One region of the Cellulosimicrobium sp. BMG9.23 genome, then DNA from elsewhere that is predicted to be linked to it. Evidence: predicted binding sites of a transcription regulator. Region 1 holds the regulator's gene; the other holds the start of a gene.
The links. The regulator HrcA, encoded in region 1, represses chaperone genes, less so after heat shock. The targets are predictions, from matches to a motif close to TTNGCACTCGNNNNNNNCGAGTGCNAA.
Positions count from the first base shown of each region.

Region 2: the regulator HrcA is predicted to act here: its motif matches at 6,683-6,709, upstream of groL (chaperonin GroEL).

Region 1 covers NZ_JBZGBZ010000004.1:198,044-207,042, forward strand. The annotation lists gene AC4H2G_RS07545 (PhoH family protein) at 1-352, opposite strand, end outside; gene AC4H2G_RS07550 (HIT domain-containing protein) at 499-849, opposite strand; gene AC4H2G_RS07555 (16S rRNA (uracil(1498)-N(3))-methyltransferase) at 891-1,691, opposite strand; gene dnaJ (molecular chaperone DnaJ) at 1,718-2,842, opposite strand; gene hrcA (heat-inducible transcriptional repressor HrcA) at 2,969-3,985, opposite strand; gene AC4H2G_RS07570 (MFS transporter) at 4,079-5,524, opposite strand; gene AC4H2G_RS07575 (DUF3097 domain-containing protein) at 5,626-6,486, shown strand; gene AC4H2G_RS07580 (DUF2189 domain-containing protein) at 6,563-7,606, opposite strand; gene AC4H2G_RS07585 (DUF2189 domain-containing protein) at 7,768-8,763, opposite strand; gene hemW (radical SAM family heme chaperone HemW) at 8,960-8,999, opposite strand, start outside.
Region 2 covers NZ_JBZGBZ010000011.1:66,797-75,795, reverse strand. The annotation lists gene AC4H2G_RS19110 (urease accessory protein UreD) at 1-323, opposite strand, end outside; gene ureG (urease accessory protein UreG) at 349-1,176, opposite strand; gene AC4H2G_RS19100 (urease accessory UreF family protein) at 1,142-2,035, opposite strand; gene AC4H2G_RS19095 (urease subunit alpha) at 2,135-3,853, opposite strand; gene ureB (urease subunit beta) at 3,857-4,231, opposite strand; gene AC4H2G_RS19085 (urease subunit gamma) at 4,267-4,569, opposite strand; gene groL (chaperonin GroEL) at 4,895-6,520, opposite strand; gene AC4H2G_RS19075 (glycoside hydrolase family 15) at 6,833-8,443, shown strand; gene AC4H2G_RS19070 (phytoene desaturase family protein) at 8,452-8,999, opposite strand, start outside.

The sequences.
Region 1 (8,999 bases):
TGAGCACCTCGGCCGGTCGCGACGCCGTCGCCGCGGTGAGCATGCGGATCGACCGTCGGACGACGTCGCCCGTGAGCTGGGTACCAGCCTCGACGACCTCGACGAGCTCGTCGAGCAGCCGGGACGCGAGGGCGACGTCGCCGGCCGGCCCGGTGACGGCGATCTCGTTGCCGCGGACATGGACGTCCACGGCGGGGAACCCGTCCTCGACGGCGCGGAGCACGGAGTCGCCGCTGCCGAGGAGCGCGACCATCGGGACGTGGCCCGGGATGACGATGCGGTGCTCGACCCGGTGTTCGGAGGTTCCTCCGTCCGGCGAGCCGGGTGCGGTGTCTCGTGGCAGGGATGTCATGAGCCGGCTTGCGCCGCTGTGCTCCTTCGTTCGGACGGTGGTACGGCGGGTACGAGGTAGGACGGGTGCCGTGGGGCACCTCCATCGTACCGAGCGGCGGATGGCCTCACACGCGCTTTCCCCGGCCCGCGCGACGCGGGCGGTGATCAGGCAGGTGACCAACCCAGCTCGGTGCCGGCGATGACGTGCCCGTGGACGTGGAACACGCTCTGCCCGGCCCGCGGGCCGGAGTTGAAGATCAGGCGGAACTGCCCGTCCGCGAGGTCGCCCGCGACCTCGTCGGCGAGCGCGACGACGTCGCTCAGCAGCTCCGGGTCGGCCGCGGCCAGCTGCGCGATGTCCCCGTGGTGGTCGCGCGGGACGACGAGGACGTGCACGGGCGCCTGCGGGTCGATGTCCCGGAACGCGATCGAGCGCTCGCTCGTCGCGACGACGTCCGCGGGGACCTCTCCCGCGACGATCCGGCAGAAGAGGCAGTCGGTCTCGGTGCTCGTCATGCGGCCGAGGCTAGTCCACGCCCCCGCTCCTCGCGCGGGCGTCAGGCGCGGTCGACGCCCCACCGCCCGAGCCGCTGCGCGAGGAGGGCGACGGCCACCGGACCGGCCGTGGAGGTCCTCAGGACGTGGGGACCCAGCCGGGCCGCGACCGCGCCCGCGGCGGTCAGCGTGTCGAGCTCGCGGTCGGAGATCCCGCCCTCGGGCCCGACGACGACGAGCACCTCCGGTGCCGCGGCGTCCGCCGCCGTCGCGCCGCCCGCGGGTGCCGGCAGAGGCACGTCGGCGAGCGCCGTCGTCGCCTCCTCGTGGAGGACGAGCACGATCCCGCCCGCAGCGACCACCTCCGTCGCGCGCGCCGCGAGACCGCGCGAGTCGACGGCCTCCGCGACGAGCGGCAGGCGCGCCCGGCGGGCCTGCTTCGTCGCGGTGCGCACGGTCGCGAGCCAGCGGGCGCGCGACCTCGCCGCGCGCTCCCCGCGCCACACCACGACGGAGCGCTCCGCCTGCCACGGGACCACGGCGTCGACGCCGACCTCGGTCGCCGCCTCGATCGCCATCTCGTCGCGGTCGCCCTTGGCGAGAGCCTGCACGAGCGTCAGGACGACGTCCGGCGCCGGCTCGCGGTCCACCTCCTGGACGAGCAACGTCACCGTGCCCGCGTCGGAGTCCTCGACGACACAGCGCAGGCGCACGCCGTCGCCGTCCACGACGTCGATCCGCTCGCCGCGCGCCTTGCGCTGCACGACCCCCGCGTGGCGCCCCTCGGCGCCGTCGAGGACGTACCGGTCGCCGGGGGCGACGCGGTCGATGCCGGTCTCGGCGAGGAAGACGGGGGCGCTCATCGGCACGACTCGCTCACGAGCGGCCCTCAGCGTCCGGAGAGCTTGTCGCGCAGGCGCGAGAACACGCCCGGGTGCGCGGCGGACAGACGCGGGTCGGGGCGTTCCTCGCCCCGCAGCGACGCGAGCGAGCGCAGGAGCTGCTCCTGCTCCTCGTCGAGCGCCGTGGGGACCTGGACCTCGATGTGCACGTTGAGGTCGCCGCGACCCGTGCCGTGGAGGTGCCCGACGCCCAGGCTCTTCAGGGTGACGATCTGCCCCGGCTGCGTGCCGGGGCGCAGGTCGATCTCCTGCGCGCCGTCGAGGGTCTCGAGCTCCAGGACGGTGCCGAGCGCGGCCGCCGTCATGGGGACCTGGAGCGTGCAGTGCAGGTCGTCGCCGCGGCGCACGAACGTGTCGTGGTTGCGCTCGCGGATCTCGACGTACAGGTCGCCGGCAGGACCGCCGGCCGGGCCGACCTCGCCCTGCGACGTGAGCTTGATGCGGGTCCCGGTGTCGACGCCCGCGGGCACGTTGATGCTGATCGTGCGGCGGCTGCGGACACGGCCCTCGCCCGAGCACTCCGCGCACGGCTCCGGGATGACGGTGCCGAAGCCCTGGCACGCGGCGCACGGGGCGCTCGTCATGACCTGGCCGAGGAACGAGCGCGCGACGCGCTGGACCGTGCCGCGACCGTGGCACACCTCGCACGTGCGCGGCGAGGTGCCGGGGCGGCAGCACGAGCCGCCGCACGTGCCGCACACGACCGCGGTGTCGACCTGGAGCTCGCGCTTGGCGCCGAACGTGGCCTCCGCGAGGTCGATGTCGAGGCGGACGAGAGCGTCCTGGCCGCGGCGCGCGCGCGGGATCGGGCCCTGCTGCGCCTGGCCGCCGCCGAAGAAGGTCTCGAAGATGTCCTGGAAGCCGAAGCCGCCGCCCATCGGGCCACCGGCCCCGCCGCCGGGGGCGGTCGGGTCCACGCCGAGGTCGTACTGCTGACGCTTCTCCGGGTTGGACAGCACCTCGTAGGCGCGCGCGACGTCCTTGAACCGGTCGCCCGACTCCTCCCCCGCGACGTCGGGGTGCAGCTCGCGGGCGAGCTTGCGGTAGGCCTTCTTGATCTGCTCCGGGCTGGCGTCGCGGGCCACGCCGAGGATCTCGTAGTAGTCGCTCACACGTCACTCTCTGCTGGTGCCGGGCGCCGGAGTCGGGCCCGGCGGGTTCGGTGGTCGTCGGTCGGTCGTCTGTGGTCGTCGGTGCGGTGCCGGTCAGGCGCCGGTCAGGCGCCGGTCAGGTGCCGGTCACGTGCCGAGCGCCCGCGACAGGTACCGGGCGACCGCGCGGACTGCCGCGATCGTCCCGGGATAGTCCATGCGCGTGGGACCGATGGAGCCGACCAGGGCGACCGTGTCCCCGTCGTTACCGTAGCCCGTCGTCACGACGGACGTCTCCACGAGCCCTTCGAGCCGGTTCTCGTGACCGATGCGGATGTTGACGCCGGACTCGGCGGCCATCTCCGTGAGGAGGCCCAGGAGCACGACCTGCTCCTCGAGGGCCTCGAGCACGGGGCGCAGCGCGTGCTCGAAGCGCATGCCTGCACGCGCGAGGTTCGCGGTCCCGGCGAGGACGAGCCGTTCCTCGCTCTCCTCCGCGAGCGTCTGCGCGACGAGCTCGCCGACCGCCCGCACGAGCGGGGCGTCGTCGGGGTGGAACGTCTCGGCGATCTCCGCGAGACCCGGGATGAGGTCGGCGAGCCGCTTGCCCGCGGCGGCCGCGTTGAGCCGGGCGCGGGCCTCGGCGAGCGTGCCCTCGTCCGGGACGCTGCCCACCTCGAGCGTGCGCTGCTCGACGCGACCCGTGTCGGTGATGATGACGACGAGCAGACGGTCCTGCCCGACGGGGACCAGCTCCAGGTGGCGCAGTCCCGAGCGGCGCAACGACGGGTACTGCACGACGGCGACCTGGCCCGTGATCTGCGCGAGCAGCCGCCCGGCGCGGGCGATGACGTCGTCGAGGTCGACGCCCTCGGACAGGAACGTCTCGATCGCGCGCTTCTCCGGGGCCGAGAGCGGCTTGACGCCCGAGAGCCGGTCGACGAAGAGCCGGTAGCCCTTGTCCGTCGGGATGCGGCCCGCCGACGTGTGCGGCTGCGCGATGTACCCGGCGTCCTCGAGCGCAGCCATGTCGTTGCGGATCGTGGCCGGGGAGACGCCAAGCCCGTGGCGCTCCGTGAGGACGCGCGATCCCACGGGCTCGCGCGTCAGGACGTAGTCCTCGACGATCGCCCGCAGGACCTCCAGCCGGCGTTCCTCGCTCACGTCCACCTCCTGCGCACCCACGTACCTGCGGATCGCGCGACGCCACCGGGCTGCACCCGGGACGTCGGCACTCTCGCCCGTCGAGTGCTAATCCTACGCGGCCGGTGCCCGGGTCGAGGCGGCCTCCGCTCCGCGCGAACGCAGGTCGACCAGACCGACGACCAGCGCGACGCCCACGAGTCCGATGGTCACGAGCATCGCGCTCCCCGTCGCCCGGGCGGCGTCGGTCCCCGCGGCCAGGCCGCCGTAGTACACCGAGAGGATCACCGAGATGCCGACGGCGGACCCGATGCGCTGCCCCACCTGGATCATGCTGCCGGCGACGCCTCCGCTCGCGACGGGGACCTCGGCGAGCGCGAGCGTCTGGTTGGGCGCGATGACCATGCCGCTGCCCGTCCCGGCGACGAGCAGCGCCGCGGCGAGCGCCCACCCGATGACCGAGGGCTCGTCGCCGAGCGTCCGGACCAGGGTGTCCGCGGCGACCATGCCGGTCAGGACGAGCACCAGGCCGAGCACGACCAGCCGGCGTCCGAGGCGCGCGACCGCGCGACCGGCCAGCCAGGCCGAGACGCCGGACGCCGCCGCGAACGGCATCCCGACGAGCCCTGCCTGGAGCGGCGTGTACCCGACCTCGTCCTGCAGGTAGAGCGTGACGACGAGGAAGATCCCGGTGAAGCCGGCGAAGTACGCCATGCCGAGCAGCGCGCCGTTGCGGAAGGACGAGAGCCCGAGCACCTGCGGGTCGAGCACGGCGGCCCCGGTCCGCCGCTGGTAGCCCCGCTCCCACACCACCGCCACGACCCCGGCGGCCGCGCCCAGGACGAGCCACCACCACCGTGAGGGGTCGTCGCCTCGGCCCGTCGTCGTGACGAACGGCAGCATGACCGCGACCGTCATCACCGCGAGCAGGGAGAGCCCGACCGGGTCGAGTCGCCGCGGGCCGCGCTGTCGCACGGGCGTCGGGACGAGACGCCACGCGAACGGCAGCAGCACGGCGATCACCGGGATGTTGACGAGAAAGATCCAGCGCCAGCCGTCGGCGGAGCCGGCGATCGCGAGGATGAGACCGCCGAGCAGCGGGCCGATCGCCGTCGAGACGCCGACGGTCGCCCCGAACATCCCGAACGCCCGGCCGCGCTCCGCACCGGCGAAGAGCTGCTGGATCAGGCCCACGACCTGCGGGTTCAGCAGCCCGGCGCTCACGCCCTGGAGCAGGCGCGCGACGCCGAGAAGATCGTCGGTGGGCGCGAGCCCCGACGCGAGGCTGAACACCGCGAACCCGACCAGACCGGCGATGAAGAGCCGACGGCGCCCGCCCGCGTCCCCGAGCCGGCCCGCCGGGACGAGCGCCAGACCGAACGCGAGCGTGTACCCGGCGACGATGAGCTGCAGCTGGCTCGGCCCGGCGTCGAGCGACTCCTCGATCGAGGGCAGGGCCACGTTGACGATGGACACGTCGAGCGTCGTGACGAACCCCACGGAGAGGCACACGGCCAGGACGCGCCAGCGCTGCCGATCGGGCTCCGAGGTCGCGGTCATCGGTCCGTCGTACCACCCGGCACGCCGGTCCGCGCGTCCTGGACCATACGGCGCGTGTCGCAGCGCAGGGTGGCGCTCCGGGCGAACCTAGGGTGGTCGTCGTGCCTGCAGACCGCTACGGATCCGACGTCCTCGGGGGCCCCGCGACGCCCCACCACCGCGCGCGGCGCGTCTCGCGCCCCCAGGCTGCCGAGCGCGGCCTCGTCGTCGAGGAGGTGCAGACGGGCTGGGTCGGGGCCGTCGTGCGCGTCGAGAAGTCCGGCGGGATGCACGTCGTCGTCCTCGAGGACCGGTCCGGCCGCACGCGGACGTTCCCGCTCGGCCCGGGGTTCTGGGTCGACGGCGAGCCCGTCGAGCTGACCGCGCCCGTGACGTCCCGGGCGCCCGCCGCACCCGCGCGGACCGCGTCGGGATCGCGAGCGGTCGTTGGTCAGCGGGCCCGCGTGGCGCGCGGGAGCCGCATCTGGGTCGAGGGGAAGCACGACGCCGAGCTCGTCGAGAAGGTGTGGGGCGACGACCTGCGCGTCGAGGGCGTCGTCGTCGAGCTGCTCGACGGCGTCGACAACCTCGCCGACGCGCTCGCGGACTTCGGCCCGACGCCGCAGCAGCGGGTGGGCGTCCTCGTCGACCACCTCGTGCCGGGCAGCAAGGAGCAGCGGATCGCCGACGCGGCGCTGCGCACGGTGCCGTCGGGGACCGTGCTCGTCCTGGGTCACCCGTACGTCGACGTCTGGCAGGCGGTGAAGCCCGGACGGGTGGGGCTCGAGCGGTGGCCCGTCATCGAGCGCGGCACGGAGTGGAAGCGCGGCATCCTGCGCGAGCTCGGCTGGCCGGCGTCGTCCCAGGCCGACGTCGCGCGCGCGTGGCAACGCATCCTCGGCACGGTCCGGAGCTACGCGGACCTCGAGCCATCGCTGCTCGGCCGGGTCGAGGAGCTCATCGACTTCGTGACGGCGCCCTGACCTGTCGGTGACGGTCGCGGCACGGGACCGGCCGGGACCCCGGGGGGTGTCCGGCCGGGTCGGTGGACGACGTCGGTCAGGCGGGCACCTGGCCGACGAGGCGGCGGTAGGCGAACGCGACGGCGACGTAGCTCAGCGGGATCGTCACGAACAGACCGAGCCCGCACGGGATCGCGCCGAGGATGTTGATGCCGAGCAGTGCGAGCAGGAGGAGGAAGACCGACCCGAAGTTCTTCGCGACGACCGACCAGCTCGACCGGATCGCGGAGATGGCGTCCTGCCCCTGGTCGAGCGCGAAGTAGTACACGAACGCCGAGAAGATCGCCACGGCGATGCCCGGGAGGATGCACAGGACAAGGCCGATCCCGGTGAGCAGCCCCACGATCAGCGCGGCGAGCAGGACGTTGACGAGGTTCCCGATCCGGAAGAAGGCCGCGACGTCCGGTCGCCGGCCGGCCGACTCGTCGAGCGCGCCGCGCGTGAGGAACGCGGTGATGAGGTAGCTGATGACCGTCCCGACGACCGAGAGCACGAGGCTCGTGACGGTGATCCCGCCGAGCGCCGCGAAGCTGGTGTCGTCGAAGTCGTACCCCTCCCGGAACTGGTCGAAGCTGCCGGTGATGAGGTTCCACGCCACGGTGACCGCGATGAGGATCAGCGCGACGAGGATCCACGGCAGGAGGTTCGACGTCACCTTGCGCCACCCGTAGGAGATCGCCTCGCCGACGGAGAAGGCGGGTCCTGCGTACCCGCCGCCCACGGGGCTCGCGGGCGGCGGGTACCCCGGCGTGGCGCCCGGCGGGTACCCGGCCCCGGGGGCGGAGGTCGGAGGCGGGTACCCGGCGCCCGGCGGCGGGTAGCCCGCCTGCGCCCCCGCGACGGGCGGGGGGTAGCCCGCGGCAGGCGGGGTGCCGGTGGTCTCGGGGGTGCCCGTGTCCGCCGGGGTGCCGTACGGGGACGCCGGCGGAGCGGCCTCCGGCGACGGTTCGCCCGGGAGGGGCTCTGCGGGCGAGGGCCCGGCCGGCGACCGTTCCGGCGACGCAGCGTCGTCGGGGCCGTCGGCCCGCTCGGGGCCGTCGCGGCGTGGCTCGTCGCCGGTGCCGGCGGGGTCCTGCGTCATGGGTCCACCTCGTTCTCGTCTCGGAGGACGTGCTCGGTCCTACGATGACCGCTCCTGCCGACCACCGCTCGACGGCGCGCCGGGCCGGCCTCGAGAGCCGGCTCCGCACGACGAGGGTGAGGCGTCCGCAGGCACCTCCCCTCCTCGTGCGTGAAGACCCGTCAGACGGGCTGCTCCTGGTTGAGCCGTCGGTAGACGAACGCGGTGGCGATCTGCGCGACGGGCAGGGCGACGAGCAGACCGACGTAGCAGAGCAGCGTCCCGACGATCTGCGCGGCGTAGACCGCGAGGAACAGCAGCACGACCGTCCCCAGGTTCCGGCTCACGACCGTGAAGCTCGCCTTGAACGCGTCGAACACCCCGAGGTTCTTGTCGATGACGTAGAACATCGTGAAGAGGGCGAAGAACGCGAAGACGAGCCCCCCGACGAAAGTGATGCTGAGGATGCCGATCGCCAGCCCCATGAGCAGGGCGGTGAGGATGACGTTGCCGATGTTCGGCAGGCGGAAGAAGTCCGCGTACTCGAGCTTCTTGCCGCGCGTGACCAGCAGCGAGACGTTGACGACGACACCCTGCACGAGCAGCGCGAGCACGGCCATGACGGCGATGAACACGAAGAGGCCGAACCCGAAGGCGAGGCCGCCGGTGGTGCTGATCTCGTTCGTCACGGGGTCGATGCTGGTCGCGGCCGTGCCGATCAGCAGGGCGTAGAACAGGATGCTCAGGACCGCGAGCGCGGCGACGTACGTGAGCACGCCGCCGATGATCACGCCCGCGTTCTGCGTGAACTTGTTCCAGCCGTACGTGAACGCCTCGCCGATCTGCACCGGCTGGTCGACCTGTCCGTAGGGCGACCCGGGCGGCGGGTAGCCGGGCTGTCCGTACGGCTGTCCAGGCGGCGGCTGCTGGCCGTACGGCGACCCGGGCGGCGGGTAGCCGGGCTGGCCGTACGGCTGTCCGGGCGGCGGCGGCTGGCCGTACGGTGGGCCTGCGGGCTCCCCGCCGGGCGGTGCCGGGGCCGCCGGGCGGTCCGCTGCGTACGGGTCCTGCGGTGCCTCGGGCTGCGCCGGGCCGGGCAGTTCGGGGCTCCCCGGCTCCGGCGGCACGCCCGGGTCGTTCTCGTCGCGCGGCGGGCCGCCGGCGCTCGTGTCGCTCATCGCGTCTCCTCGTTCGGTGCGTCGACCGCCGGTGCGCACGTCGCCCGTCGTGTGGAGGACTCGTGCCATTCGCACATCCCGGCGGCCGGGTACACCCTGTCGGGTATCCGCGTGGTGCGCTAGAGGAAACGCCGGGTTCGTCGTCGGTTCGACCGCGTTGCGGGCCGGCCGGGGTCGCGGGTCGCGGCCCGGGACGTCACTCGTCCGTGATCGCCCGGACCACCGTGTCGGCCAGC
Region 2 (8,999 bases), on a different contig from region 1:
GCGACGACGAACGGCAGCGCGTCCCAGACGAGCAGGCCGTCGTCCTCCACGACGACGTCCACGGTCCACGACGCCGCGCGGCCTCGCCCGGTGTAGGCGACCGTGCCGGAGACCTCCACGAGCTCGAGCTCGACGCCGTCCCCCACGTGGACCTCGACGCGCACGTGGTCGCCGCCGAGCAGGAGCGCGCGCGTGGCGACGAGCGCGACCCGAGCGACGCCCGGGCCGGTCGACAGCACGCGCGCGCTGAGCGCTCCGGGACGCAGGTCGCAGCGCACGCGCCCTGCCGCCCGGGTCACCCCGACCCGCGTCGTGCCGTCCATCCGGTCCCCTCCCGATCGGCCGAGGTCAGCCGCGCGCGCCGGTCGGCGCGTCGTCGTGCGCGTGGTCGTGACCGGCGTCGCCGTCGTCGTGCGTGTGGAGGAAGCCGTTGCCGTCCTCGTCCGCGTGGAAGTGCGGCGCCATGGGCCCCGGGTCCTGCGGCACGTGGCTGCCCGCGCGGTGCTCCGCGAGCAGCACCTGGAGCCACGCGGTGAGCGCGTCGATCGACTCCCGGTCGACCCGAGAGAGCGCGAGCACCGGACCGCCGTCGCGCGCCGCCGTCGCGTCGGCGACCATCTGCGGCACGTCGACGCCGACGTACGGCGCGAGGTCCGTCTTGTTGACGACGAGGAGGTCCGCGCGGGCGATGCCGGGACCGCCCTTGCGCGCGACGTCGCCGCCACCCGCGACGTCGAGCACGAAGATCTGCGCGTCGACCAGCGCCGGCGAGAACGTCGCCGTGAGGTTGTCGCCGCCGGACTCGACGAGCACGACGTCGAGCGGCGCGAAGTCCTCCTCGAGGTCCTCGACGGCGAGGAGGTTCGCGGTCACGTCGTCGCGGATCGCGGTGTGCGGGCACGCGCCCGTCTCGACGGCGCGGATGCGCTCCGGGTCGAGCACGCCGGCGGACCGTAGGAAGCGCGCGTCCTCGTCGGTGTAGATGTCGTTGGTGATGACGCCGAGCTGCAGCACCCCGGACAGCTCGCGGCACAGCAGCGCGATGAGCGAGCTCTTGCCGGTCCCCACGGGGCCGGCGACCCCGAGGCGCAGAGACCTCGTGGACGGCGCGGCGGGGGTGGTGCTCTGGTCGGTCAGGATGTCAGGCACTGAACAGCCTCTCGGTGGTGCGGGCATGGGTCTCGGCCCACTGCTCGACGAGCGGTGCGCCGTGCGCGGGGATCGCGCGGGGGTCGGTGAGGTGGGCGACGTCGTGGGCCAGCGCGTCGATCGCGGGCTGGGCGGCGACGACCCAGCCGGTCGCGTCGACCGGGTCGACCGGAGCGAGCTTGAGCGTCGCCGCGGCGACGGTCTGCACGTCCTCGTACCCGACGAGGCGCGCGACCTGCAGCGCGGACAGGCCCGCGCACGCGGCCGTCACGCCCAGCACGAGCGGCCGCGGCGGCGACGGCGCACGCGTCCGGCCCGACGCCGCCCGCTCGCCCTCGCGCGTCGGCGAACCGGTCGCCGCGCGCTCGCGCGGTGACCCGGCCGCGACGGCCGTCTGCTCGGCCGCGAGGAGGCGCGCCGCCTGGTCGAGCGCGACGACGCCCGGATGCCCGGCCCAGAGGCGGCGCAGGAGCCGCAGGTACCCGCGGCCCAGCCGCTGCGACGTCTCGCGCAGCGCGGGCGACGGCGTCCGAGCGGCCCAGGCGCGCCACGTGTCGGCGAGGGCGTCGGCTGCGGGCGACCACGCGTCGTCGGGCACGGACGACGGCGAGGCGGGCCCGCGTGGCGACCCCGCGTCGTCGGGCAGACCTGCGAGCACCGCGTGCCGCGCGACGACCGCCGTCGCCGCCTCGACGCACGTCACGGTCGCGAGGCGCGCACGCACGTAGTCGGGCACGCGCGCGGGGTCCATGCCGGCCCGCAGCGCGGGCTCGAGCCCGGCGGACTGCGTGTGCCCGCCCGTCGGGAGCCGCGCGTCCGCGAGCAGCGCGAGCATGAGCTCGGCCCGCCCGTCCCCCGCGGAACCCGCGTCCGACGCCGCGTCCACGGCCCGCCGAGAAGCGAGTTCCCGCCCCTGATCCGGCTCGATCCGGGGCAGAAGCTCACGTCTCGACGTGCGGGCCGGTTCCTGGGTCTCGTCCACGGCTCAGAACAGCGAGTAGAGCTGCGCGAGGGGCAGCCGGTCGGCGGGCGCGGGGACGACGAGCTCCCCGTCGACCTCGATCGCGAACGATTCCGGGTCGATCTCGATCTGCGGCAGGTAGTCGTTGAGCCTCATCTGCGCCTTCCCGACGCCGCGCGTGTCGGCGACGGGCAGGAGCTGGCGCGCGAGGCCGAGCCGCTCCTCGAGGCCGTCGTCGAGCGCGGCGGGCGAGACGAACGACATCGACACGTCCGCGCCGATCGCGTCCGCGAGCGCCGGCCGCATGAGGACGGGCTGCGGCGACGGGATCGAGGCGTTGGGGTCCCCCAGCGCGCCCCACACCAGCGCGCCTCCCTTCATGACGACGCTCGGCCGCACGCCGAAGAACTTCGGCTCCCACAGCACGAGGTCCGCGGCCTTGCCCGGCTCGACGGAGCCGACGTAGCCGTCGATCCCGTGCGCGACGGCCGGGTTGATCGTGTACTTCGCGACGTACCGGCGGGCACGCAGGTTGTCCGCCGGCAGCGCGGGCCCGCGGGCGCCGCCCGGGTCGGCGCCGCGCCGGGCCTTCATGACGTGCGCGACCTGCCACGTGCGCGTCACGACCTCGCCGATGCGCCCCATCGCCTGCGCGTCGGACGACGTGATGGAGATGGCGCCGAGGTCGTGCAGCACGTCCTCGGCGGCGATGGTCGTGCCGCGGATCCGCGACTCGGCGAACGCGAGGTCCTCCGGGACGGCAGGGTTGAGGTGGTGGCACACCATGAGCATGTCGAGGTGCTCGGCGACGGTGTTCACGGTGTGCGGCAGCGTGGGGTTGGTCGACCCCGGGATGACGTTCGGGTGGCTCGCCACCGTGAGGATGTCGGGCGCGTGCCCTCCCCCGGCGCCCTCGGCGTGGAACGCATGGATCGACCGGCCGCCGATCGCGCGCAGCGTCGAGTCGACGTACCCGGCCTCGTTGAGCGAGTCGGAGTGCAGCGCGACCTGCAGGCCCCAGTCCTCGGCCGCGCGCAGCGCCGCGTCGATCGCGGCCGGCGTCGAGCCCCAGTCCTCGTGCACCTTGTAGCCGCCCGCGCCGGCCATCGCCTGCTCGCGCAGCGCGTCCGCGCTCACGGTGTTGCCCTTGCCGAGCAGCAGCACGTTGACGGGCAGCCGGTCGAGCGAGCGGTGGATCGCCTCGAGGTGCCACGCACCCGGCGTGACGGTCGTGGCCTTGGTGCCCTCGCTCGGGCCGGTGCCGCCGCCCGCGACGGTCGTGATCCCCGTGGCCAGGGCCTCGTGGATCTGCGACGGCGAGATGAGGTGCACGTGCGAGTCGATGCCGCCCGCGGTGAGGATCTTGCCCTCGCCCGAGACGACGTCGGTCGACGGCCCGATGTGCAGGTCCGGGTGCACGCCGTCCGCGACGTCGGGGTTCCCGGCCCGGCCGAGCGCGACGATCCTGCCGTCGCGGATCCCCACGTCCGCCTTGACGATCCCCCACCAGTCGAGCACGACGGCGTTCGTGATCACGGTGTCCAGCGCGCCCTCGGCGCGGGTCGTCGAGCCCTGCGCCATCGACTCGCGGATCGACTTGCCGCCGCCGAAGACGGCTTCCTCGCCGCCGAACGTGCGGTCCTCCTCGACCTCGATCCACAGGTCGGTGTCCCCCAGGCGCACCTGGTCGCCCGTCGTGGGCCCGTACAGCGCGACGTAGCGCTCGCGCGAGATCGCCACCATCGCTCAGTCCTCCGGGGTCGTCGTGGTGTCGAGGCGGCCGCCGTCGGGCTTGCCGCGCTGGAGACCGGGCACGCGGCGTCGGCCCCGGAGCGCGACCGCCTCGACCTCGGCGGAGGCTCCCGGCTCGAACCGGCGGGACGTGCCGGACGGCACGTCGAGCCGGAAGCCGTGCGCAGCGGCGCGGTCGAGGTCCAGCGCCGCGTTGGCGTCCGGCAGGTGGAGGTGCGACCCGATCTGCACGGGCCGGTCGCCGGTGTTCGTCACCACGAGCGTGAGGCGCTCGTCGTCGGTACGGTCCGCGTTGAGGACGACCGGCACGTCCTCCGCCCCCTGCTTGAGCCGGATCGCGCCCGGCCCGCTCGTGCTGATACCCGCCATCGTCGGCTCCGTCCTGCTGCTGCGCGGGTCGCCGGTCAGGCGATCGGCTGGTGGATGGTGACGAGCTTGCGCCCGTCGGGGAACGTCGCCTCGACCTGCACGTCGGGGAGCATCTCGGCGACGCCCTCCATGACCTCGTCGCGGCCCAGCACCTCGCGGCCGGAGACCATGAGCTCGGCGACGGTCACGCCCTCGCGCGCGCGCTCGATCACCCACGTGGTGAGGAGCGCGACCGTCTCCGGATAGTTGAGGAGCACACCGCGCTCGCGACGGTCGCGGGCGACCATGCCCGCGACGGCGAGCAGCAGCTTCTCGGTGTCACCAGGTGTCAGGTGCATGGCGGTGATCCTGCCCGTCGCATGTGTCCGGCGTGTATACACCGCGTTATACGCGTGTGTACCGCGCTGTCGGCGGCGCTGTCCACGTGCCGGGATCGAGCCTCCGCGGCCACGCAGGCCATCCCGCTCCCGTGGGGAGCCCGCCGAACTCCGGGTTGTGCGCATCCAGAGGCCTTGATCGGCACACAACCCGGGGTTCGGCGCCGACGGCCGGGCACGACGACGGCCGGGCACGACGAAGGCCGCCGACCGGGCGAACCCGGCCGACGGCCCTCGATGTCCTGCGGTGCTCCCGGACGGAACCGGGAGGCGGGTCAGGCGTGGATCAGAAGTCCATGCCGCCCATGCCGCCGTCGCCACCCGGCGCCGGCGCGTTCTTCTCCGGCTTGTCCGCCACGACGGCCTCCGTCGTGAGGAAGAGCGCCGCGATGGAGGCGGCGTTCTGCAGCGCGGAGCGCGTGACCTTGACCGGGTCGTTCACGCCGGCGGCGAGGAGGTCCTCGTAGACGCCGGTCGCGGCGTTGAGGCCGTGGCCGGACGGGAGGTTGCGCACCTTCTCCGCCACGACGCCGCCCTCGAGGCCCGCGTTGATCGCAATCTGCTTGAGCGGGGCGTCGATCGCGGCGCGCACGATCGCGGCACCGGTCGCCTCGTCACCCTCGAGCTCGAGCTTCTCGAACGCGACGGCACCGGCCTGGATGAGCGCGACGCCACCACCGGCGACGATGCCCTCCTCGACGGCCGCCTTCGCGTTGCGCACGGCGTCCTCGATGCGGTGCTTGCGCTCCTTGAGCTCGACCTCGGTCGCCGCGCCGGCCTTGATGACCGCCACGCCGCCCGCGAGCTTCGCGAGGCGCTCCTGGAGCTTCTCGCGGTCGTAGTCCGAGTCGGACTTCTCGATCTCGCTGCGGATCTGGTTCACGCGACCCGCGATGAGGTCGGCGTCGCCCGCACCCTCGACGATCGTGGTCTCGTCCTTGGTGACGACGACCTTGCGCGCCTGGCCGAGCAGGTCCAGCGTCGCGCTCTCGAGCTTGAGGCCCACCGTCTCGGTGATGACCTGGCCGCCGGTGAGGATCGCGATGTCCTGGAGCATGGCCTTGCGGCGGTCGCCGAAGCCCGGGGCCTTGACGGCGACGGACTTGAACGTGCCACGGATCTTGTTGAGCACCAGCGTCGCGAGCGCCTCGCCCTCGACGTCCTCGGCGATGATGAGGAGCGAGCGCCCCTGCTTCATGACCTGGTCGAGGACGGGGAGAAGGTCCTTCACGTTCGAGATCTTGGACTCGACGATGAGGACGTACGGGTCCTCGAGCACGGCCTCCTGGCGCTCGGGGTCCGTCTCGAAGTAGCGCGCGAGGAAGCCCTTGTCGAAGCGCATGCCCTCGGTGAGCTCGAGCTCGAGGCCGAACGTGTTCGACTCCTCGACCGTGATGACGCCCTCCTTGCCCACCTTGTCGAGGGCCTCGGCGATGAGCTCGCCGATCGCGGGGTCGCCGGCAGAGATGGCGGCCGTGGCGGCGATCTCCTCCTTGGTCTCGATGTCCTTGGCGGCGATGAGCAGCTGCTCCGTCACCGCGTCGACGGCCTTCTCGATGCCTCGCTTGAGCGCGATCGGGTTCGAGCCGGCGGCGACGTTGCGCAGGCCCTCGCGCACGAGCGCCTGGGCGAGCACGGTCGCGGTGGTGGTGCCGTCACCCGCGACGTCGTCCGTCTTCTTGGCGACCTCCTTGACGAGCTCGGCGCCGATCTTCTCGTACGGGTCCTCGAGCTCGATCTCCTTGGCGATGGAGACGCCGTCGTTCGTGATCGTCGGCGCGCCCCACTTCTTGTCGAGCACGACGTTGCGGCCCTTGGGGCCGAGGGTGACCTTCACGGTGTCGGCGAGGACGTTGAGCCCGCGCTCCATCCCGCGACGGGCCTCCTCGTTGAAGGCGATGATCTTTGCCATGGGGAATGATCCTCCGCTGGTGGCTTTCGGCGGTCGGCGGGCGCCCGCGACGGACGGCCCGCGTCGGGCGGCGTTCATGTCACGCCGCCGGGGCGGGCCTCACCTGTCGACCTGGTGTTGTTGCGCGGCACCCGCCTGAGCGGCTGCCTGCGCTGGTCACTTCTGTCACTCTCACGGGGAGAGTGCTAACGCCATTATTGGCACTCGCACCCTGCGAGTGCAAGGCAGCGAAGGGCTCTTCTCCCCCGTATCGCCCGAGGCGGAACTCGGCGCCGGTCCACGTCGTGGCCACGCTCCCCTAGGATGCGCGGTGTGATCCGCGCAACAGCGACGTGGCGCCTCGGTGCGGTGGCCTGCTTCGTGCTGGTCCCGAGCCTGGGGCTCAGCGCGGCGACCGCCTCCGCCGAACCGGTCGGTGAGCACATCGACCTCTACCAGGACGGGGTCGCCGTCACCTCCGGCGCGCTGCTGCGCCTGCCGTCCGGCACCGCCGCGACCTATCTCGAGGGCAGCCGCGTCCTCGACCCGGCGAGCCTCGACGCCGCCGTGCTCATCGCGGGCGTCGACCCCGCCGACGGCGAGGCGAACCGCCTCGCCCAGGTTGCGGGCGCACCGCTCGACGCCGCAGCGCTCCTCGACGCGTCCGCAGCAGCCGACGCCGCCGCCTCCTCGCGCGCCTGGCTCGCCGCGGGCACCGTCCCGGGCGCCGGCGGGCCGTACGCGAACCTGGGCGAGGACGCGCTGCTCGACCTACGTGCCCTCGTGCTCGACAACGGAGCGTCGCTGGCCGCCCCCTCACCCAGGTGGCGCTACGTCTGGCCGCGCGACGCGTCGTTCACCGCGGCGGCGCTCGCCCGCACGGGTCACGTCGACGACGCCCTCGACGTGCTCGGGTTCCTGGCCCAGGTGCAGGAGGAAGACGGGTCGTTCCACGCGCGGTACCTGCCGGACGGCTCCGGCGTCCCCGACGACCGCGGGCTCCAGTCCGACGGCACCGGCTGGGCGCTGTGGGCGGCGGCCGTCGTGGTCGCCGAGGCCCCCGAGGCGGACAGGGCCGACGTCGTCGCCCGCCTGCGTCCCCTCGTCGACGCGTCGACCGCGCACGCGCTGTCGCTCGTCGCCGGGGCCGACGCGCTGCCACCGGCGTCGAGCGACTACTGGGAGGTCGAGCCGACGTCGCTCACGCTCGGCACCGCCGGTCCCCTCCTCGCGGGGCTCGAGGCGGCGTCCGACTTCTACCGGGCCGCGGCCACGACCGAACGGCCGCGCCACGCGACGGTGTACGGCGCAGGGCTCGGCAGGGTTCCGCAGACAGGAGGCGCGGCGGGCGCACCGGGCGCACCCCGTGGGGCCGGCGCGACGGGCGCGCCGGGTGCGGCCGGTGCGGCCGGTGCGGCCGGCGAGGTCGCGTCCGACGTCGGGGCCACGGCCGGGACGTGGACGCGCGTCGTGCAGACGTCCGGGGCCGCAGAACGCCTGCGCGCCGCCGTCGAGGACGCGTTCGGCAGCCAGGGGTACCCGCGGCACGTGACCGGCGGCCTGCGGGACGCCTCGACGGCGTTCGTCCTCCCGCCCTTCCAGCCGGAGCCGCTCGACGGCGCGCACGATGCCTGGCAGGCGTCCGTCACGGAGATGCTGCGACCGGCCGGGGGTCTCGCCCCCGGAGCGGGGTGGCGTGAGGACGGCATCTCCTGGACGCCGCAGACGACGCTCTACGCCCTCACCGCCGCGTCGTCGTCCGACGCCGACGACCGTGCCGACGCGCGCGAGTGGCTGCGCTGGGTCGACGAGCACCGCACGGCGTCCGGCGCGATCCCGGAGAAGGTGCTGGCCGACGGGTCGCCCGCGGCCGTCGCACCGTTGTCGTGGAGCTCCGCGCTCGTCGTCCTCGCGCTCGTCGAGCTGGACGCCGCCGAGCGGTAGGACGGCTCCTACCGCGGCCCGAGGTCGGGGGCGTCGCGGACGTCGAACTCGCGCCGCAGCACGCGGCGCGCGGCGTACCAGCCGCCGAGGCCGTGCACGCCCGGGCCCGGCGGCGTCGACGCGGAGCACAGGTACACACCCTCCAGCCCGACCGCGTACGGGTCGAGCCGGAGGCTGGGGCGCGCCACCATCTGCCACATGGTCACCGCGCCGCCGGCGATGTCGCCGTCGACGTAGCTCTCGTCGTGCCGGCTCATCTCCGCGGCCGGCACGCAGCGCGACGCCACGACGACGTCGCGAAAGCCCGGCGCGAAGCGTTCGATCTGGGCCACGACGTCCTCCGTGACGTCACGCGTCGACCCGGCCGGCACGTGCGCGTAGGTCCACAGCGGCCGCAGCCCGCCGGCGCCGCGCCCGGGGTCGACGACGGTCGGGTCGCTGACGAGGAGCATCGGCCGTTGCGCGTGGCGCCCGGCCGCGACCTCCGACTCGGCGAACGCCATCTCCGCGCGCGTCCCGCCGACGTGCACCGTGCCCGCCCGGCCCACCTCGGGGT